2 linked regions of the Labrenzia sp. VG12 genome follow. The protein of the gene in region 2 binds, or shares a complex with, the protein of the main gene of each other region. Links are inferred from orthologs where the notes say so. Each region holds a gene or a part of one and is shown on either strand. Other genes may lie near its edges. The genes, in order: CHH27_RS03065 and dnaG.

What was found.
Region 1: the proteins of dnaG (region 2) and CHH27_RS03065 are in contact, whole or in part, in a crystal structure (PDB 2R6A), measured with the Geobacillus stearothermophilus proteins. The link is inferred for Labrenzia sp. VG12 from one-to-one orthologs. Residues at the interface, in WP_049624496.1 of Geobacillus stearothermophilus: Lys456, Leu457, Leu458, Pro459, Ala460, Asn463, Ala464, Leu467, Leu535, Leu536, Ile537, Ala538, Gln544, Glu545, Asp548, Tyr549, His552; in WP_033016901.1 of Geobacillus stearothermophilus: Ser13, Glu15, Ala16, Gln18, Glu91, Leu92, Asp94, Ala95, Val96, Pro97, Thr98, Ala99, Ala100, Asn101, Tyr104, Tyr105, Ile108.

What each region holds. Positions count from the first base shown.
Region 1 is NZ_CP022529.1:658,999-669,963, forward strand. Bases 2,907-5,892 are described here. They hold CHH27_RS03065 (replicative DNA helicase), read right to left. Parts: upstream 5,149-5,892; coding sequence 3,664-5,148; downstream 2,907-3,663. Other genes in these bases: alr (alanine racemase), read right to left, coding at 2,907-3,052; CHH27_RS28615 (PilZ domain-containing protein), read right to left, coding at 3,199-3,519; rplI (50S ribosomal protein L9), read right to left, coding at 5,515-5,892. Outside these bases: CHH27_RS03045 (CvpA family protein), read right to left, coding at 1-402; DNA repair protein RadA, read right to left, coding at 490-1,884; more of alr, read right to left, coding at 1,910-2,906; more of rplI, read right to left, coding at 5,893-6,105; rpsR (30S ribosomal protein S18), read right to left, coding at 6,216-6,464; rpsF (30S ribosomal protein S6), read right to left, coding at 6,471-6,881; fabD (ACP S-malonyltransferase), read left to right, coding at 7,419-8,363; fabG (3-oxoacyl-[acyl-carrier-protein] reductase), read left to right, coding at 8,429-9,166; CHH27_RS03095 (acyl carrier protein), read left to right, coding at 9,407-9,640; fabF (beta-ketoacyl-ACP synthase II), read left to right, coding at 9,730-10,965. UniProt on the Escherichia coli protein: The main replicative DNA helicase, it participates in initiation and elongation during chromosome replication. Travels ahead of the DNA replisome, separating dsDNA into templates for DNA synthesis.
Region 2 is NZ_CP022529.1:2,618,191-2,629,123, forward strand. What follows is about bases 1-2,954. They hold dnaG (DNA primase), read right to left. Parts: upstream 2,464-2,954; coding sequence 538-2,463; downstream 1-537. Other genes in these bases: rpoD (RNA polymerase sigma factor RpoD), read right to left, coding at 1-74; CHH27_RS12270 (GatB/YqeY domain-containing protein), read right to left, coding at 2,656-2,954. Outside these bases: more of CHH27_RS12270, read right to left, coding at 2,955-3,156; carA (glutamine-hydrolyzing carbamoyl-phosphate synthase small subunit), read left to right, coding at 3,403-4,584; CHH27_RS12280 (DUF6134 family protein), read left to right, coding at 5,136-5,972; CHH27_RS12285 (MerR family transcriptional regulator), read right to left, coding at 6,071-6,508; CHH27_RS12290 (helix-turn-helix transcriptional regulator), read left to right, coding at 7,315-7,593; carB (carbamoyl-phosphate synthase large subunit), read left to right, coding at 7,767-10,933. UniProt on the Escherichia coli protein: RNA polymerase that catalyzes the synthesis of short RNA molecules used as primers for DNA polymerase during DNA replication.

The sequences.
Region 1 (10,965 bases), 2.0 Mb from region 2 along the record:
TTGCGGTTGCTGTTCCGGCTGCACAAACCAGTTGAAGAACATCATGGCGACGACAACCAGCAGCAGGCCCCGGACGGCGCCGAACACGAAACCGAGCGTGCGGTCGAGCGCACCGATACGGCTGTCCAGCACAAAATCGGAAATGCGCATGGTGATATAGCTTACCACGAGCAGCGTGACCAGGAAGACGGCAGCAGCCGACACGGCCATCGCGACGATTTCCTGCGAGATATACTGCTGTGTGTAAGGCAGCACCCGTTCATAGAGGAGGAACGCCGCAGCGGCCGCCGCAACCCAGGACACGATCGACAGCACCTCCCGGACAAATCCGCGGATCATCGCAAGGACCGCCGAAATGAACATGATGGCCAAGAGCAGTCCGTCCAACAGCGTTATCGGCATGTTCCTGAAAATTCCTCTGTCTGATGCTCTTGCCGGTCCGTCGCCGGAGAGCCTAAACCTTCAGATAAACCCCGTCACCATCATGCGTCAGGTCTCCCCCGCAGCACTAGCCTCCACCGAGAGTTTGGCGACAAAGTCCCCAAGTTCCGGCACGCCGGTCGCCTTGAAGGCCGACGCGGCGCTGTCCTTGAGATTTCCCTCAGGACAATAGGCCTGGTCAAAGCCGAGTTTCTCCGCTTCCTTCAGCCTGGACTGGGCCTGAGCCACTGGCCGGACGGCGCCCGACAGGCTGACTTCGCCGAAATAGACGCAATTGGCCGGAAGGGCAAGCCCGCTGAGCGAAGAGATCAGGGCGGCCGCAACGGCGAGATCGGCGCCGGGCTCGTTGATCTTCAGCCCGCCGGCCACGTTCAAGTAGACATCATGCTGGGAAAACCGCACCCCGCAGCGGGCTTCCAGAACGGCCAGGATCATCGACAGGCGCGCGCTGTCCCAGCCGATCACCGCACGCCTCGGCGTACCGAGTGTGGATTGCGCCACAAGCGCCTGTATCTCGATAAGCAACGGCCGGGAGCCTTCCAGACCGGCAAAGACGGCAGCGCCCGGTGCGGAGGTGTTGCGATCCCCCAGGAACAGCGCAGACGGATTGGGCACTTCAACAAGTCCCTTTCCGGTCATCTCAAAGACGCCAATCTCATCCGTGGCGCCGAAGCGGTTCTTGACCGACCTCAGGATCCGGTACTGATGCGCGCCATCGCCTTCGAAATAGAGCACCGCATCGACCATGTGCTCGACCACGCGTGGGCCTGCAATCTGGCCGTCCTTGGTGACATGACCGACCAGCACCAGTGTGGTGCCGTTTTTCTTGGCATAGCGGACCATGGCCTGGGCCGAGGCGCGGACCTGCGTCACCGTGCCTGGAGGCGAGTCGACCTGGTCGGTCCAGAGCGTCTGCACGGAATCGAGGATCAGGAGGGCAGGGGCCGTGTCGGCTTCCAGCGTTGCCAGGATGTCTTCCACGCTGGTTTCAGCAGCAAGCGCGACGGGCGCGCCTGCAAGGCCCAGTCGTTCGGCCCGCAGGCGCACCTGCCCGATCGCTTCCTCGCCGGAGATATAGACTGTCTTGTGGCCAAGTCCGGCGAGCTGGGCGGCCGCCTGGATAAGAAGCGTGGATTTGCCGATGCCCGGATCGCCGCCAACCAGCAAGGCCGACCCGCGCACGAAACCGCCACCGGTGACCCGATCGAGTTCGGCGACCTTCGTGCTGATCCGCGGCGCTTCCTTGGTGTCGCCCGAGAGGCCGACCAGGGGAACGACGCGCCCCTTGCTGCGGGAAGCTCTGCCGGGCCCGCCACCAACACCGCCACCGGTCTGTTCTTCGACGATCGTGTTCCATTCGCCGCAGCTCTCGCAGCGGCCGACCCATTTGGCCGTAACGGCGCCGCAGGACTGGCAGACAAATGAGGTGGAACGCCGCGCCATATGCTTTCCTTCGGACTTAACCTGATCAGGTCAGGAGGCCATAGACACGCTCAAAGCGCCGCCCGAGGCTTGTCAGATATTCGTAGTCGATGGTCTCCGCATAAGCGGCCAGGTCCGTTGCCGCAACAGTTGGACCAAGCATTTCCACAAACGCGCCGCGTTTCAGAAGCTGCTCCGGCACATCGGTTACGTCCAGCGTGATCATGTCCATGGAAATCCGGCCGAGAATTGGCGCCTTGTGGCCGCCGATCATACCGAAGCCCCCCGGCCGGTCGTCCGTGCTGCTGGCCCTGCGCAAAAGACCGTCGGCATATCCGGCCGCAACAACGGCATTCCTGAGCGGGCGCTTGGCCGTCTGCGTGGCGCCATAGCCGATGGTGTCGCCCTCCGGAACATCCCGGATGATCATGATGCGGGCTTCAACCTTGGCAACCGGTTTCATCTGGTTCGGCGTGGTCTCGATTGCCTGTCCGCCATAAAGCGCGATCCCCGGACGGACCATGTCAAAGTGAAAGTCCGGTCCCATCAGCACGCCAGCCGAGTTGGCAAGCGAGCGCGGAATACTCTTGAACGGATCGGTCACCGTCCTGAAAAGCTCGAGCTGTCGCCGGTTCATCGGATGGTCCGGTGTTGAACCGCAGGCGAGGTGGCTCATGATCAGCGATGGCCGGAACGGGCCGAGCAGGCTCCTGTCGGTCATGGCTGCGCCAAATTCTGCCGGCGACAGTCCCAACCGGTGAATGCCTGTATCGACATGGACTGCGGCATCGAAGGACTGCCCCGCCGCCTTGCAGATACCGGCCCATTCCTGCAGCTCTTCCAGGCTGCCGAGAACCGGGCGGATCCTGTTGTCGAGATAATGCGCATAGGTGTCAGGAAACAAACCGTCGAGCGCAAAGACCACGGCGTCCGGCAACACCTGCCGCAAGGCGATTGCCTCGGTCGGCACGGCAACGAAGAACGTCCGGCAACCAGCTTCGTAAAGCGCAGGTGCCGCCTTGTCCTGACCCGTCCCGTATGCGTCTGCCTTGATTGCCGCGGCGCATTCGGTTTTGGCTCCGGTCTGACCATTGAGAAACCGCCAGTTGCAAGCGATTGCGTTCAGGTCGATGGTCAGGCGGCCGCCATAAAGAGAAGGCGAATAGGACGTATGCTCGGAAGTCGACACGATGCGGCTGTTTCTCCGGTCGGAATCAAAAAACTCTCAGCGGCTGAAGCGTAGCAAATCCTGGCAGGCTTGGGCCATTGGAGAAACCGAAGCAGAGCGCAATAGTGTCGCAGCGTGACGGTAACACGTTCGACGCTGGTTGCAGCTCAGTCCATATAGAGAAATTCGACCCCGGTTTCCCCGTTTCGAACCCAGCGGATCTCGGCATAGAATCGAAGTTTGCGACTTTCGATCTCGATGGTAACGCGCTGTCCGGGTTCCAGGTCCTTGGTATTGGTCGCAAGGCGGCAGCCGCCGACACTGATGTCTTCCACGACACAGGGACGGTGGATGTCGTCCTGCTTGAGCAGGCCGGGCCATTTACACCGTCTTCTGGGAAAAACGCGCGCTTCCTCGCGCAATTTCTGAGTCGCTGAAAACAAGTGAACTCGCTGAAAGGACTTTGGGCTCAATTGACTGCGACGCACAGTAAGGGGGAGAGTTTTAACAGGGGTTTAAGCGGGCTTTCGAAACATAAGACTGTCTGTTTCGCTTAAATCGCTTGATCGCCCGGTCTCTCGAAAGGGAACCGAGCGTATCGCGAAGCCTGGCGCAGATTGCTCTCCTGCAACCTACTCGTAGCGCTCCGGCAGATGGTCTTCTTCTGCAAGGTCGGAGAAGCGGGTATACTGGCCCTCGAAGTGCAGGTTTGCCGTACCGGTCGGGCCGTGACGCTGCTTGGCGATGATCACTTCCGCCTTGCCCTTCAGGCGTTCCATGTCCCGCTGCCAGTTCTCGTATTCGACCGTGTCCGGCTCCGGTTCGGTCTTGGAGAGGTAATATTCTTCGCGGAACACGAACAGGATCACGTCAGCGTCCTGCTCGATCGAACCGGATTCACGCAGATCCGACATCATTGGGCGCTTGTCGTCGCGGGCTTCCACCTGACGCGACAGCTGCGAGAGCGCGATGATCGGCACCTGAAGTTCCTTGGCAAGGGCCTTCAGGCCCGTGGTGATTTCCGTGATTTCCTGAACACGGTTGCCGGAATTCTTGGCGGAGCCCGACAAGAGCTGGATATAGTCGACCACCAGAAGATCCAGGCCGCGCTGACGCTTCAAGCGCCTTGCCTTGGCCACCAGGGAGGCGATGGAGATACCACCGGTCTGGTCCACATGCAGCGGAACGGTCTGCATGGTCTGGGCACAGGCGGCGAGTTTTTCGAATTCGGCCTCTGTGATGTCACCGCGGCGGATTTTCGAGGACGAGATTTCCGCCTGTTCGGAAATGATACGTGTTGCGAGCTGTTCGGCTGACATTTCCAGCGAGAAGAAACCGACGACGCCGCCATTGACGGTTTTCAGCGATCCGTCAGGCTGTTCCTCGGCCTTGTAGCCTTGCGCAATGTTGTAGGCGATGTTGGTGGCAAGAGAGGTCTTGCCCATGGCAGGACGTCCGGCAAGCACGATCAAATCCGAGTGCTGCAACCCACCCATCAGGCGGTCGAGTTCACGCAGTCCCGTGGAAATACCCGACAAGGCGCCTTCACGGTTATAGGCGGCATGCGCCATCTCGATGGTTTCGGAAAGCGCATCGCCGAAAGACACGAAACCGCCTTCGCTGCGGCCGGTTTCGGCGAGCTCGAACAGCCGGCGCTCGGCGTCGTCGATCTGCTGCTCCGGCGGCACGTCGATGGGGGCATCAAATGCGATGTTGACCATGTCCTCACCGATGCGGATCAGGTTCCGCCGAATGGCAAGGTCATAGATGGTGCGGCCATAATCTTCGGCATTGATGATCGAGGCGGCGTCGCCGGCAAGGCGGACGAGGAACTGGGTCGCGGACAGGTCCGCGATCTTTGCGTCTGCAGGGTAGAAGGTCTTCAGGGTGACGGGGGAGGCGGTCTTGCCGGCCCGGATCAGGTGGCTGGCCTTCTCGTAGATGTCCTGGTGGGACGGCACGAAGAAATGATGCGGCTCGAGAAAGTCCGACACGCGATAGAAGGTCTCGTTGTTGACCAGAATGGCGCCAAGAAGCTGCCGCTCGGCTTCCGCGTTATGCGGTGCCAGACGCTGTACGTCTTCTTCCGTTTCGACCTTCTGCAATGTGCCCTTCATATCGTCCCCCGATGACCCAAGTTCATCCGGAATACTCTTTGACCGGGTCGGGCTCAAGGATCAAAAACGGCAGTTTTCGATTCCCACTGACATTCACAGATCAACGGGGAAAGAGTCGAATCGCGCTTGACTCGAAAGCTGTTTGAAGACTCAAGGGGCTAGCTGTTAGTTATTGAAAAAACAGAATTTTTTCCGAAAGTTAATAGACGGTTAATAAATTTGCGTGCGGATTCAACACCTTGGAGCGGACTCTGAAGCCAGTCTTTGAGGCATCCTGCCGGGCTTGAGACTGTCTGGCCGGCTAAACAAAAAACGGCGCTGCAAGCAGCGCCGTTTCTCTCAAGCTCAAGAAGCTGGGTAAGCCGATTAGGCTTCCTCTTCAGCCGGAGTTTCCTCGGAGACGTCGTCGCCTTCCTCGGTGCCTTCAGCTTCTTCTTCTTCTTCTTCGAATTCGAAGACATCCTGTTCCGGCGTGGTGAGGTCTTCACCGGCAGCCTGGCGAACGGCTTCGTCTTCGGAGCGGGCGACGTTGACGCTGATGGCGACTTCGACTTCCGGGTGCAGCTGGATCAGAACGTTGTGCAGGCCGATGGTCTTGATCGGGCTGCGCAGTTCAACCTGGCTGCGGGCAACGGTGAAGCCGGCTGCCGTCAGGCCTTCGGCGATGTCGCGCGTGGAAACGGAACCGTAGAGCTGGCCGGTTTCGCCAGCGGAACGGATCATGACGAGGGATTCGCCGTCGAGCTTTGCAGCAACGGCTTCCGCCTCGCTCTTGCGCTCCAGGTTCCGGGCTTCGAGCTGAGCGCGCTCACGTTCGAAACGCTCGAGGTTGGCCTTGTTGGCGCGCAGCGCCTTGCCCTGCGGCAGCAGGTAGTTACGGGCATAGCCGTCACGTACTTTGACGGTGTCGCCCATCTGGCCGAGCTTTGCGATACGCTCAAGAAGGATGATTTGCATGTCTTTCTCCTACTGTCCCACCTTTTCGGTGGTTAGAGACCGTTTGCCCGCGGTCCCAATCCGGGTCTCCCGGGCTGGCCCGGGAGAAAAGGCCCTCGAAAGAGGAGGGCTTAGCTGATCACGAAAGGCAGCAGGCCGAGCAGGCGGGCGCGCTTGATGGCGCGGGCCAGTTCACGCTGCTTCTTCGCGGAGACCGCGGTGATGCGGCTCGGGACGATCTTGCCGCGCTCGGAAATGTAGCGCTGCAGCAGACGGATGTCCTTGTAGTCGATCTTCGGAGCGTTGGAGCCGGAGAACGGGCAGGTCTTCCGGCGACGGAAGAACGGACGGCGGCTCGGCATTTGTGCGATATCAACCATTATCTCTTACTCCCCTTCAGCCCGGCGCGGAGGACGGCTGCCACCCGGACGGTCGCCGCGGTCGCCACGGCCACCGCCACGGCGGTCGTCGCGGTCACGCTTCTGCATCATTGCAGACGGCTCTTCTTCGAGCTCATCGACGCGGAAGGTCATGTAACGCAGAACGTCTTCGCTGAGGCCCATCTGACGCTCCATCTCGGCAACCGCTGCATGCGGGGCTTCGATGTTCATCAGGGTGTAGTGAGCCTTGCGGTTCTTCTTGATGCGGTAAGCCAGGGTGCGCAGACCCCAGTTTTCCACCTTGCCGACAGTGCCGCCAGCGCCTTCGATGAGGCCCTTGTACTGTTCGACGAGTTGTTCGACCTGCTGGGCCGAAACGTCCTGGCGAGCCAGGAATACGTGCTCGTAAAGAGGCATGGAAACAAGCCTTTCTCATGTTGACAACGCGGGACTGGCGCAGAGCCTCCTCGTAGCCCTCTGAAAGGCACGAGAATTCTAACGAGAGCGGAGACACGGGAAGTCGGATCGTTTGACAGATCCTGGCTTGCGCCCTTCCGTTCAGCCCCCGGCCAAATCCCGGATGAAGCGCGCTCTATACTCTGTTGGGCGCAAAATGCAAGTGCCGAGCTGTCATTTCGCGGCGAAATCGGCAAAATTGGCCTGAACGCGGAATTCTCAGCCGAAATGGCCCGCCTGCGTCAGGCGTTTTTCACATTCAGCCTGGCCAAATCAATCCTGCAAGGCAGATATGCAGGCCGAATTCACGGAAAAGCGCCCGATTCTCGGAATTGAGAGTGTGCAGGGCCTTGACAGTAAGGTCCCGGACGTATCATAGGCTCGCGCCAACATTCGATTTCAGTCCGGAACGGGCTGTCTTATCCGCTTTCAAAAAGCCATGGGCCTGACGCCAGTCACTGATCGGGCCCGCGCACGAGTCTACGGAGGCGTTTCCAGATGACCATCGCATTCACATTCCCCGGACAGGGCAGCCAGAGCGTCGGCATGGGCAAGGGGCTCGCCGATGCGTTTCCGGAGGCCAGGGCGGTCTTCGACGAAGTCGACGAGGCTCTCGGGCAGAAACTGTCCGATGTCATGTGGACCGGACCGGAAGACGCCCTGACGCTGACCGCCAATGCTCAGCCTGCACTGATGGCGGTAAGCCTGGCGACAATGCGCGTGCTTGAGGCGCGCGGTCTTGATCTTGCGGCCAGCGTGTCCTTCGTCGCCGGGCATTCGCTTGGTGAATACTCGGCCCTGGCTGCTGCCGGCAGCCTGGATGTCGGAACGGCTGCACGTTTGCTGCGGGTGCGCGGCGATGCCATGCAAAATGCAGTGCCGGTCGGGCAGGGCGCCATGGCTGCGCTGCTCGGGCTCGAGTTCGAGGCGGCCGTTGAAGTCGCGGAAGCTGCCGCCCAGGGCGAAGTCTGCCAGGCGGCAAACGACAATGCGCCGGGTCAGGTCGTGGTGTCCGGTCATCTGGCGGCTGTCGAACGTGCCATTGAAATCGCCAAGGCCAAGGGCGCGCGCCGCGCAGTCATGCTGCCGGTCAGTGCACCGTTCCATTGCGCCCTGATGGCGCCGGCTGCCGACAAGATGTCCGAAGCGCTGGCGAATGCCCAGATCAACGCACCGAAGGTTCCGCTCGTTGCCAACGTCCTGGCGCAGCCGATCAGCGATCCGGACGAAATCCGGGCCCGTCTCGTTGAACAGGTCACCGGCACCGTGCGCTGGCGCGAAAGCGTGACCTGGCTTGCCGAAAACGGCGTCGACACGTTCGTGGAAGTTGGAACCGGCAAGGTTCTGACCGGCATGATCAAGCGGATTGCCAAAGAAGCCACCGGCATCGCCGTGAATACACCGGAAGATATCGACGCGCTTCTGGAAAAGATCTCCGGTTAAGGCTTATATCTCCCAGGACCCGACGTGGCCCGACCGGGCCGACCTCAACAACGGAAGGATTCCATATGTTCAGCTTGCAAGGGAAAAACGCGCTTGTCACCGGCGCCACGGGCGGGATCGGTGAGGCCATCGCGCGTGCGCTTCATGCGCAGGGCGCGACTGTTTCCTTGTCCGGAACGCGGGCTGAGAAACTGGAAGCGCTTGCCGCCGATCTCGGCGAGCGCGCCTTCGTCACACCGGCCAACCTGTCCGATCGCGACGCCGTGGATGGGCTGCTTCCGGCTGCGGAAGAAAAAATGGGCTCCGTTGACATCCTGGTCAACAATGCCGGTATCACCCGCGACAACATCTTCATGCGCATGAAGGACGAGGAATGGGACCAGGTGATCGAAGTCAACCTGAGCTCCGGTTTCCGTCTGTGCCGCGCCGCCATCAAGGGCATGATGAAGCGCCGCTCCGGCCGGATTGTCGGCATCACCTCCGTCGTCGGCGTGACCGGCAACCCGGGGCAGGTGAACTATGCCGCCGCCAAGGCGGGCATGATCGGCATGTACAAGTCGCTTGCCCGGGAAGTGGCCAGCCGCAACATCACCGTCAACACGATTGCGCCGGGTTTCATCGAAACGGCCATGACCGACGCGCTGAACGACAAGCAAAAAGAATCGATTTTGACAAGTGTCCCTGCAGGACGTTTGGGCACTTCCGCCGAGATCGCTTCGGCCGCTCTATATCTTGCCAGTGACGAGGCTGCCTACGTGACCGGGCAGACACTCCACGTCAATGGCGGCATGGCTATGATTTAAAAGGAAGTTTCGCCAAGCAGGCAAAAAAAATCCGGGCCGCTCAAGAGCGGTCTGGACCGGCTGGTAAAGGTCAACAAAGTGTGTTACCAACCCGCCGATCGCTACGAATTGCGCCGATCTCCGGGATTCCGGCTAGACGGTGCGAGGAAGTTTAGGCCGCGATTTCGCACCGCCGCTTGCTAATGGACGGTCAGGGGCAGTTTCGCGTGAGATGATTAGAGAAAACTAAGGAAGTGAAAAATGAGCGATATCGCGGATCGGGTAAAGAAGATCGTTGTTGAGCACCTCGGTGTAGACGCTGAGAAAGTTGTCGAGGGCGCCAGCTTCATCGACGACCTGGGCGCAGACAGCCTCGACACCGTTGAGCTGGTCATGGCATTCGAAGAAGAATTCGGCGTGGAAATCCCGGACACCGCAGCAGAAACCATTCTGACTGTTGGCGACGCTGTGAAGTTTCTCGAAGCCAACAAGTAAGGGCCCTTTCGCCCTTCTTGAGAACTATTTGAAGATCGGGCCGGCGGGGTCGAATCCCCGCCCGGCCCTTCCAACGTAAGTGCAGGTGTATGAGGCGAGTTGTCGTAACTGGGTTGGGCATGGTCACGCCGCTTGGCTGTGGTGTCGATGTCACTTGGAAAAAGATCCTTGAGGGACAAAGCGGGGCCAACAAGGTCACCAATTTCAAGGTCGACGATTTGGCCTGCCAAATCGCCTGCCAGATCCCCCGCGATCCGTCCGTCGAGGGAGCGTTCAATCCGGATGACTGGATGGACGTCAAGGAACAGCGCAAGGTCGACGACTTCATCGTCTATGCGATGGCAGCTGCCGATCAGGCCATGGCCGATTCAGGCTACAAGGCGGAAACCTACGACCAGCAGGCACGCTCCGGCGTTCTGATAGGGTCGGGCATCGGTGGTCTGCAGGGCATCGAACAGGGCGCGCATCTGCTCGCTGAAAAGGGTCCGCGCCGCGTCTCGCCGTTCTTCATTCCCGGTCGCCTGATCAACCTTGCCGGCGGCTACGTGTCGATCCGGCACGGCCTGAAGGGCCCCAACCACGCCGTTGTGACCGCCTGTTCCACAGGCGCGCATGCCATCGGGGATGCGTCCCGCCTGATCGCCTTCGGCGACGCGGATGTCATGGTTGCCGGTGGTACGGAATCGCCGGTTTGCCGGCTGGCGCTGGCCGGATTTGCGGCTTGCCGCGCCCTGTCCACCGCCTTCAACGACGAACCGGAACGCGGTTCCCGCCCGTATGACGTTGCCCGCGACGGCTTCGTGATGGGCGAGGGCGCCGGCGTTGTGGTTCTGGAAGAATATGAACATGCCGTCCGCCGCGGCGCCAAGATCTATGCCGAAGTGATCGGCTATGGCCTGTCCGGCGACGCCTATCACATCACCGCGCCGTCCTCCGATGGCGATGGTGCCTACCGGTGCATGGAAGCAGCGCTGAAGCGCGCAGAGGTGACGCCGGCCGATGTGGACTACGTCAATGCCCACGGCACATCGACGCCGCTCGGCGACGAGATTGAACTGGGTGCCGTGACCCGCCTGTCCGGGGAACACGCTTCGAGCCTGACCATGTCATCGACCAAGTCGTCGATCGGTCACCTTCTGGGCGCCGCCGGCGCCGTCGAGGCCATCTTCTCCGTGCTCGCAATTCGCGACAGCATGGCACCGCCGACGATCAATCTCGACAATCCCTCAGTGGAAACGGAAATCGATCTGGTGGCGCACAAGCCGAAGAAGCTGGACATCAATGTCGCCCTTTCCAATTCCTTCGGGTTCGGCGGCACCAATGCC
Region 2 (10,933 bases):
TCCAGCAGCGGGCCGTCCGCGCCTTCGCCGCTCTGTTCCTGAGTGTCGTCTGCTTGTGTCGCTTTGGCTACCATGTCGTGCTCCAGTTCGTGGCCTGACGGGCCACGCCGCGCCCCTAGTTTGGCTTCAACCCACGTCTTCCTCAGCGCGCCAGCTTCTGAAAGCGGCGGCGTCCAAAGGAATCAGTGTGGATAGGTTTGTAAGCCGTGTCCCTTAAGTCCCAATTAACCGTAGCTTTTTCGACATTGACAAGTTTCAGCATCGAGGCGGCGCACGGTCTTTCAAGTCCACATTCGAAGAACGAATGCCGAAGAGGTGTTCAAACGGGTTGCAGCTTTTATAAGACTATTGCCGCGAGCAGGCTTGAAGGCTGCGGCGCAGGAAGGCTGCAAAGGTTCTATTTAGCTCGACGCGCACGATTCGCAAGTGTGATTCGTCACAGGTCAATTGGAAAATGCGTTTTTTTGAAGCCGCAACCGCCTGAAACCGGAAAATGAGGCGTTCTGCCGGCCGGCAAACGACCGATATCTCTGCCACCTATCCTGCGGCTGCCGCAGGCGGTGCGGTCCTGATCTTCTTGGCCCGTTCTGCCAGATCACCCTCGTCCCGCGCACATTCCTCGCGCCGGCGGCTGAGATCCTGCGTCAGCGCCTGTATCCGCGACCAGGAATGCTCGTCCAGTTCGTCATCGGCCACCGCCAGTTCAGACGCCAGCTCCTCTTCCAGCGCATTGAGCTCAAGCACATCAAGGAAATGCAGAAAAGCCGCCTCGATGAAATCCTCCGGCGGGTTGGATTTGAGCAGCGGGAACCGGTGGATCAGGGCGGAGAATTCTGCGCCCTTCTGTTCCTGCAGGCCGATGGTCTCCGCCATCATCTCCGACATGATATCCCGGAGCGGTTCCTCGAACCCACCTGTCAGATCGGCAATCGGCGCCACTTCGAGATCGTCGACAATCCGGCACAGGACATCGCGCAGCTGGGAATGCAACTCGTTGGCAAACGGGATCCTGGAAAAGCGTTCGAAGTTCCGGTCGAGCAAATGCGGGTAGCGCATGCTCAATCCAAGCACCAGGCGCTCCGTTCCGAAATCATCGCTGGCAGCGACGCGTTCCCGGGCGATCCCGAGAGAAGGAACGGTTTCCGCAGCCTTGCCGCCTTTTCGGCTTTGCCGGGACTGTTCGAAAAAGAAGTTCGACAGTTTGAATTTCAGATCGAGCTGGTAGCGCCGGCGCACCCTCTCGTCTCGGATGGTCCCGATCAGATCGTCGAACCGCTTTTCCAGAGCGGCTTTGCGCTCCGGCGTGTCGAGGCGCGCAACAGACGTTTCCCGGTCCCAGACCACGTCGAACAGGGACTGCGCGCGGGCGACCTCCTCGTGGAAGCCGCTCAGGCCGCGCTGCTTGACCAGATCGTCCGGGTCCATGCCGTCGGGCAGAAAGCTGAACTGGAAGGAATAGCCGCTCTTCAGAACCGGAAATATCCGGTCGATCGCGCGGTGGGCTGCCGCAACACCGGCGGCGTCGCCGTCAAAGCAGATCACCGGTTCGGGTGCGAATTTCCAGAGCCGGACAACCTGGTCCTCGGTGAAGGCGGTGCCGAGCGAAGCGACAACGTGGTGGATACCTGCCTGCCACAGTGCGATGGCATCAAGGTAGCCTTCAACCACCACGGCCTCGCCGGACTTGAAGGCCGGCTCCCGCGCCCGGTGCGCATTGAACAGCATGATGCCCTTGTGAAAGAGCGGCGTTTCCGGCGAGTTGAGATATTTCGGCTGCCCGTCGGGCGACAGCGTTCGTCCGCCAAAGGCAACCACCCGGCCCCGGTCGTCCTGGATCGGGATCATCAGACGGCCGCGAAACCGGTCGTAGGACGGTCGCCCGTTTTCCGGCTGGATCACGAGCCCCGCCTCGATCATCGCCGGCTCGGGGATTTCCCGCGCCGCCAGGAAGGATTTCAGTGCGTCCCGGCTGTCGGGCGCAAAACCGAAGCGGAATTCGCGCAAGGTCTCTGCTACAAGACCGCGCTTGGCGCAGTAAGCCCGCGCCGTTTCCCCACGCGGACCGGCATATTCATGTTGGAAGAATTGCGCAGCCATCTCGCAGATATCCGCCAGGCCGGCGCGCTTCTTCTCACGCCTGGCAGCTTGCGGATCCGGTGCCGGCAGCGCCACACCGGCCTGTTCGGCCAGCCGCTCCACCGCTTCGGGAAAATTCAGTCCCTCGGTTTCGCAGACGAAGGTGAAATGATCGCCGGACGCCCCGCAACCAAAACACTTGTAGCGGTTGCGGCGGTCGTCGACGTGAAAACTCGGGCTCTTTTCCTGATGAAACGGGCAGCAGGCCCAATAGTCGCCCTTGCCGGGCTGGGTCTTGCGCCGGTCCCAGGTCACGCGCCGGCCCACAAGATCCGACAGGGTTAGCCGGGCCCGGATTTCATCAAGAAGTCGCGGTTCAAAGCGCATGAAGAGACTGGTTTCCGATCGTCAGAGAAGCTCCGGCCATGACAGACGCAGTGCGCCCGACCAAACCGGCTTCCAAAATAGAATGACTTTGAAGACGTTTCCAGAGCGGCCGGACTGCCGGTCCGGGGCTCTGGATTATCTGTGAAGAACCCTGAAGGCGCCCGAAGCCCCCTGTTAGCCCTTGTGCCCGGATCAGGTGCTTCCCTTGCCGTCCGAACCGTTTTCCGTTCTGGAGGCGCTATCTGCCCTCAGCATGTCCTTTACGACGCTGGAGGCCTGCATGAAGTCCATTTTCCCCGGATAACGGGTCTTCAATTCGCTCATGCAGCGGCCGATATCTCTGAGGCCATGCGCATCGATGTCCTTGACCATCTCCTGGCAGATGGTCCGCATTTCGTCTTCGCTGAGCTGTTCGGGCAGAAACTCGCGGATAATGTCCTGCTCGGTCCGTTCCTGTTCGGCCAGATCCAGCTGACCTCCGCTTTCGAATTCCACCGCCGAGATTTCCCGCTGACTGATCATTTTCTGAAGAATTTCAATCACTTCAGCTTCATTGACGCCATCCTTGCCCGTCTCGCGGGCAGCCGCTTCCCGGTCCTTGACCGCGGTCTGCATCAACCGCAGGGTCGCGCATCTGCGTTTGTCGCCATCATCTTGCGCCGCCTTCAGGGCAGCATTGATTCTGTCGCGCATTTCCTGGCGCATGGTTTAACCCCACCCCTGCCGCGCTGAGACGAAGCGCGCATCGGCGCCCACTGCAACTCTCAGCCAAGTCATTGAATTTTAAAGATCTTTTTTCAGAGGATCAATATTGACGATCCAAGCCGCTTCCCATAGAGTCCCGCGCTTAATGCAGACGGCCATTTGCGGGCTTTAGGGCCCACCCAAGACGCCTTTCCTGCAGCGCATGATGTCACCAACAAGATCTGGAAACAAGACATGACGACTGCAGACGCATGGTCCAAGACCCCGGCGACCGCCCTGCTTGTGCTCTCCGACGGCAGCGTGATCGAGGGACAGGGCCTCGGCGCCACTGGCCAAGCCGTTGGTGAGATTTGTTTTAACACCGCCATGACCGGCTACCAGGAGATCCTGACCGATCCGTCCTATTCCGGTCAGATCATCACCTTCACTTTTCCCCATATCGGCAATGTCGGCGCCAATGATGAGGACATCGAGACCGTCAACATGGCGGCCGAGAGCGGCATTCGCGGCGTTGTGCTGGCGGCCGGCATCACCGATCCGGCCAACTACCGCGCCGCAAAGCATCTCGATGCCTGGCTCAAGAGCCGGAACCTGATCGGCATCAGCGGCGTCGATACGCGCGCCCTGACCGCCCTCATCCGCGAAAAGGGTGTTCCGAACGGCGTCATTGCCCATGCACCAGACGGCGAATTCGATCTGGACAGCCTGAAAACGGCTGCTTCCAACTGGCCTGGCCTCGTCGGCATGGACCTGGCCAAGGACGCCTCAACCACCCAGTCCCATCCATGGTCGCAAACCACATGGAAGTGGGACGAAGGCTTTGGCGAGGCTACAAGCAGCACGTTCAAGGTCGTTGCGGTCGACTACGGCATCAAACGGAACATCCTGCGCCTGCTCGCTGATGCCGGCTGCGATGTCACCGTGCTCCCGGCGACGGCAACGGCTGAGGACATTCTGGCCCATCAGCCGGATGGTGTGTTCCTGTCCAACGGTCCGGGTGACCCGGCTGCGACCGGAGAATACTCGGTTGCCGCCATTCGCGGGGTGGTCGACAAGGGCGTTCCGACCTTCGGCATCTGCCTTGGCCACCAGATGCTGGCACTCGCGCTCGGCGGCAAGACGGTGAAAATGCACCAGGGCCACCATGGCGCCAACCATCCGGTTTTCGACCACACCACCGGCAAGGTGGAAATCACGTCGATGAACCATGGGTTCGCTGTCGACGCCGACAGCCTGCCGGACAATGTCGAGCAGACTCACGTCTCCCTGTTCGACGGCTCCAACTGTGGCCTCGCGATGAAAGACAAGCCTGTCTTTTCCGTCCAGTACCACCCGGAAGCCTCTCCGGGTCCGCAGGACAGCCACTATCTCTTCAAGAGGTTCACCGGCCTGATGGAAGACGCAAGGCAGGGCTGAGCCCTCCCCGGTAAACATCGACAGACCTTGAAGATACGCCGGCTCGCCAGAGCCGGCGTTTTTCATGTCGGTGCGGTGGAACCGGTACGCGTCGCCTCCGCGGCGCCGAGGAACGCGCCACATACCAATGTAGATTTCCTGCCGTGACCCCACGAGACAGGGCCGTCCCTGCAAGCAGAGACATCATCGGTCTTCAGCCCCTCCCGGAGTTCTGTCGACTTCGGTCAGCCGGTCCGGCGAGGCCTGCCTGGATGTTTTGCATCCGGCCCGGATACCGCCTTGCGCCCTCCCGCGTACCCCTGCTCGTGCCCTTGCCATTGCTGTTGCCCTCGCACGCGCCCTCAATTGACCTCTTTCGCAAATCGGTGTAGCAAGCCATAAATACGAACGAACGTTCGCTCAATATTTTTCCAGCGGGCTCCCCGGACCCGACCGCCGGGTTCAAGGGGCAGACGCAGAACACAGAGGTCGTGGCGCCGGTACAGCATGCATTTCAAGGACTTGAGCGCTGTGCCGGTCAAATTCCAGACAAGTCATTTAAGGGACAATCAATGCAATTCGGTGTAATGCAAAAAATCCTTCAGGCCATCCTGGCGCTGGCGCTGTTTTCCATGTGCCCGCCCGTTATGGCCCAAACCCTCAAGCACTACGATCTGCTTCTCGACGATAAGAAGATCGGAGGCGTCACGATGAAGACAGATGATCTTGCGCAGGGAGGACGCAAGGTCACACAGTTTCTCCGGATCAAGACGGGTGGTTTCTGGGGCAAGATCGATATCCGGGGCACGCTGGAAGAGCGTATTTCCGCTTCAGGGCAACTTCTGGAAGCCAGCAACGAACTGAAAGAGAACAAGAAGGTCTTCTGGAGCAAGCTTCAGCTCTCGGGCGAGGAATACCTGTCCTTTCGCTCCCAGATGAAGGACAAGGGCGAGAAGGACATGGACGAACTGAAAGACCTGGCGACAGGCGTTGCCACCTTTCTCGTTCCAGAGGTCGGTGACGTGATTGAAATCGGAACCTTGCTCTTATCCGACGACAAGAATTCGCCCCGGAACGACAGATTGACCGCCAGCAGTTTCGACACCAGCCTTGTCGGGCTGCCTTTCTACTGGCAGCGTAATGCCTTTCGCCTGCCCGGAAACCTGCGCATTTTCGACACGCAGGACATGGTGATCCTCATGGCCAAGGTGGAAGATCTGGGAACAGAGCACCTGGTGTCAGGGACGAAGCAGATCCCGGCAAGACACTATCGGCTCAAGGTCAAGGGCACCGATCCGATTGATGTCTGGTTGTTCCGTTCGGCAGACGGCCACGCCTATTTTGCCAAATTGACCGGCAAGGAAGACGGCAGTCTGTTTCAGGTCTGCCTGCAGGCCGGCCAGCAGTAAACTCAGCGACCAGCTACAGAAGCAAAGATTGCCAAACACCAACAAAAAAGACCCGGCATGTTCCCATGCCGGGTCTCGCGCCACTCACCTGGAGTGTATCAGGCGACCAGTTCGTCGAAGGCCGACAGGATCTGTTCGACTTCAGCGACCTGCTCATCAAGCATTTGCTTCTGCTCGATCAGGATATCCTGCTGTGCGCGGCAGATTTCCTGAAGTTCTTTATACTGGTCGTTGCGATTGCCATTGCCTTCCACCAGCTTGATGACCCGGCGGATCTCGGCAAGGGTCAGACCGATTTTCTTGGCCTGCAGGATGACCCGCATCCGTGAGACGTCGCGCGCACCGTAAAATCGGCGAGCGCCTTTGCGCACGGGATTGAGGAGACCTTTTTCCTCATAGAAACGAAGTGTGCGGAGCGTTACATCAAACCGTTCCGACATTTCGGAAATCGCAAGAGCGCGATCTTCCAGAACCACTTCCTGTCCCGGACCTGCAATATCCGGGATCACGACCATTTTGGTTGCTACATTGTTCATACTTTTAAGCCCGATCTTGTCTTTTTGTTCCAAGTCTGGCTGGGTCTTGCAGCACTCCCGACCTTCCGGTCCCACCTCCGGTCAATCGGGTCCCACTAGCACGGCAATAACAGCCTCTGTAGCTTGAAGCGCAATGCTCACCGCTCAAGAAGCTCCCAACAGCAAACTCATAGGAGACTAAGCAGTAGTCTAATACACCGGATCGATAGTTAAAATCTACGGAAAAATTGGAAATATTGCAGATTTTCCGCAGAAGTTTCAGATAAGGAAAAACAAAATCTCGCCACCAAACCAAAAGAACACGCAACAGGGAATGGTTATTTCCAAAGATAATTACCCCTGATGGCCATAAATATGAATTATCGATAATCTAAATCTAATAAATAAACTTTTTTGGAATTGGCTTATCCCCGACGAATTTTCTTAACCCCACGGCAACGCACACCGGAAAACTACTTAAATCTCTTTGTGTTAACCCTGACATTTATTACAGGATGCTAAAAACCCTTAGGGCATATGTAGAATATAATTTCAAACCAAACAGTTTGGAATCTTTCCAAAAACTTCCCTAAAGTCCGAAAAATCCGATCCAAAACGATGCGTTGCTCAAACGTTGCTGTAAATCTGCATTGTGTTATTCATTTTTGCATTTGGGCCGTCGCAGCACGACCCAAAAGCGCACAAAAAGAGCACATTGTGCACTTCTTGATTGACAATTCGGCACCAAGGTTATTTCTGTCAAGAAATAGGGGACGTGCGCTGCAACAAGCGGCGCATGAAACCAAGGCATTCCGGAATAAGACAAAATGGCCGATTCGAAATCCAAAGACCCTGTACCCGGCATGACCCCGCAGCAGTTCCGCCACTGGCGGCGCGCACTCGGCCTTAAGCAGAAAGACGCCGCGGACCGGCTCGGTCTGAAGAAGCGCATGATCCAGTATTATGAAAAGGGCAATCGAGACGGCCGACCGGTCGAGATCCCCAAATCCATCCGTCTTGCCTGTTACGCGCTGTCCAATGGAATAGGCGACTTTGACGGCCAGACGACCGTTCCGTTGCCGCTGGAAATCAAGGACTCCGAATAAAGTCGCATTTCTGCTCCGGAAAACGTCATCTTCCGGTCCAGGCGGGGTTTCCTAGCGCGCCGCTTTTCCCTATAAGACGCGCTCAGCCAACATTGTCATTCACCTCAAGTCAGGTTCAGACCGAATAACGCCCGTTCGTTATCCGGACTGGCCGCTGCGAGCTGCGAGCCGAGATGCCCAAACGCACAGATATCTCTTCTATCCTGATCATTGGTGCCGGTCCGATTGTCATCGGCCAGGCCTGCGAATTCGACTATTCCGGCACCCAGGCCTGCAAGGCGCTGCGCGAAGAAGGTTACCGCATCATCCTGGTGAACTCGAACCCGGCGACGATCATGACCGATCCGGACCTGGCCGATGCCACCTATATCGAGCCGATCACACCGGAACTGGTCGCCAAGATCATCGAGAAGGAGCGCCCCGACGCGCTGCTGCCGACCATGGGCGGACAGACTGCGCTGAACTGCGCCCTCGATCTTGAGGAAATGGGTGTCCTGGAAAAATACGGCGTCGAAATGATCGGTGCCCGCGCAGACGTCATCGAGAAGGCGGAAGACCGGGAAAAGTTCCGGGCCGCCATGGACAAGATCGGGCTGGAAAACCCGCGCGCCGCAATCGCCTCCTCACCGGCAATCAGGGACGACAACGGCAAGATCAGCGGCTACGACCGCAACGCAGGCTACCTGGAAGCCATGCGCGCCCTCGACGAGATCGGCCTGCCGGCCATCATCCGCCCGGCCTTCACCCTGGGCGGCACCGGCGGCGGCGTTGCCTATAACAGGGAAGAATACGAGACCATCGTGCGCTCCGGCATCGATGCCTCCCCGGTCGGACAGGTCCTGATCGACGAGAGCCTTCTCGGCTGGAAGGAATATGAAATGGAAGTGGTCCGCGACAAGGCGGACAACTGCATCATTATCTGCTCCATCGAAAACGTCGATCCCATGGGCGTGCATACCGGTGATTCGATCACCGTGGCACCAGCACTGACCCTGACCGACAAGGAATACCAGATCATGCGCGACGCCTCGATTGCGGTGCTGCGCGAGATCGGCGTGGAAACCGGCGGCTCCAACGTGCAGTTCGCCGTCAATCCGGACACTGGCCGGCTGGTTGTCATCGAGATGAACCCGCGCGTGTCGCGCTCGTCCGCCCTCGCCTCCAAGGCCACCGGCTTCCCGATCGCCAAGATCGCGGCGAAGCTGGCCGTCGGTTACACGCTGGACGAGCTGGAGAACGACATCACCGGCGGCGCGACCCCGGCTTCCTTCGAGCCGACGATCGACTATGTCGTCACCAAGATTCCGCGCTTTGCCTTCGAAAAGTTCCCGGGCTCCGAACCCTATCTGACCACGGCGATGAAATCGGTCGGCGAAGTCATGGCGATCGGCCGGACTTTCAACGAGAGCCTTCAAAAGGCCCTGCGCGGCCTGGAAACCGGTCTGAACGGCCTCGACGAGATCGACATTCCGGGGCTGGACCAAGGCGACGACCGCAACGCCATGCGCGCGGCTGTTTCGACGGCGACCCCGACGCGTCTTCTGAGCGTCGCCCAGGCCATGCGGCTGGGCATGAGCGTGGAAGAGGTCTACCAGGCCAGCGGCATCAACACCTGGTTCCTGGAGCAGATGGCCGACATCCTGGCGATGGAAGCCAAGGTGCGCAACATCGGCCTGCCGCAGGATGCGGACAATCTGCGCAAGCTGAAATCGATGGGCTTCTCCGATGCGCGGCTGGCGAGCCTTGCCGGCCTCGACGAAAGCGACGTCAAGAAGCTGCGCCAGGACCTGGACGTGCATCCAGTCTACAAGCGCATCGACACCTGCGCCGCCGAATTCGCTTCGCCCACCGCCTATATGTATTCAACCTATGAAGCCCCCTTCATGGGCGCACCGGCTTGCGAAGCCGATCCGTCCGACAGGAAGAAGGTGGTCATCCTGGGCGGTGGCCCGAACCGGATCGGCCAGGGCATCGAGTTCGACTATTGCTGCTGTCACGCCGCCTTCGCGCTTGAGGACGCCGGTTACGAAACCATCATGGTCAACTGCAACCCGGAAACCGTCTCCACCGACTATGACACTTCCGACCGGCTCTATTTCGAACCGCTGACGGCCGAGGACGTTCTGGAGATCATCCGCAAGGAGCAGGAAAACGGAACTCTACACGGCGTTATCGTCCAGTTCGGCGGCCAGACGCCCCTGAAGCTGGCCCAGGCGCTGGTCAAGGCCGATGTGCCAATCCTCGGCACATCGCCGGACATGATCGACCTTGCAGAAGACCGTGACCGGTTCCAGAAGCTTCTGATCAAACTGGACCTGAAGCAGCCGGAAAACGGCATTGCCTATTCCGTCGAACAGGGCCGCCTGATTGCAGGCCAGCTCGGCCTGCCGCTCGTCGTACGTCCGTCCTACGTGCTGGGTGGCCGTGCCATGCAGATCATCCGCGACGAGGAAGCGCTCAACTCCTACCTGCTCGGTACCCTGCCCGAGCTGGTACCGGCGGAAGTGCGCGCCAAGTATCCGAACGACAAGACCGGCCAGATCAACACGGTGCTGGGCACCAATCCGCTGTTGTTCGACCGTTACCTGGACGGCGCCATCGAGGTCGATGTCGATGCGCTCTGCGACGGCAAGGACGTCTTTGTCTGCGGCATCATGGAGCATATCGAGGAAGCCGGCATCCACTCCGGCGACAGTGCCTGTTCGCTGCCACCTTTCTCGCTCGGCGAAGACATGCTGAACGAGCTGAAGCGGCAGACCAGGGCGCTGGCCCTGGCGCTGGAAGTCGGCGGCCTGATGAACGTTCAATACGCGATCAAGGACGGCGAGATCTTCGTTCTGGAAGTGAACCCGCGTGCCTCCCGAACCGTGCCGTTCGTCGCCAAGACCATCGGGGCTCCGGTCGCCAAGATCGCCAGCCGCGTCATGGCCGGCGAGAGCCTGGCCTCCTTCGGCCTTAGCGATCGCAAATACGACCACATTGCGGTCAAGGAAGCCGTGTTCCCCTTCGCCCGTTTTCCGGGCGTCGACACCATTCTCGGTCCGGAAATGCGTTCCACCGGCGAGGTCATGGGTCTGGACACCGCCTTCGGCAAGGCATTCGCCAAGTCGCAGATCGGCTGCGGCACCGGCGTTCCGGGCGAAGGCACCGTCTTCGTTTCCATGCGGGACCAGGACAAGGCAGGTGTGCTTGAGGCCGTGAAGAGCCTCGAGGAAGCCGGCTTCACCATCATCGCCACCGGTGGCACCCAGAAATTCCTGGAGGACCAGGGCATCGCGGTCAGGAAGATCAACAAGGTGCTTGAAGGCCGGCCACATATCGTCGATGCTATCAAGAATGG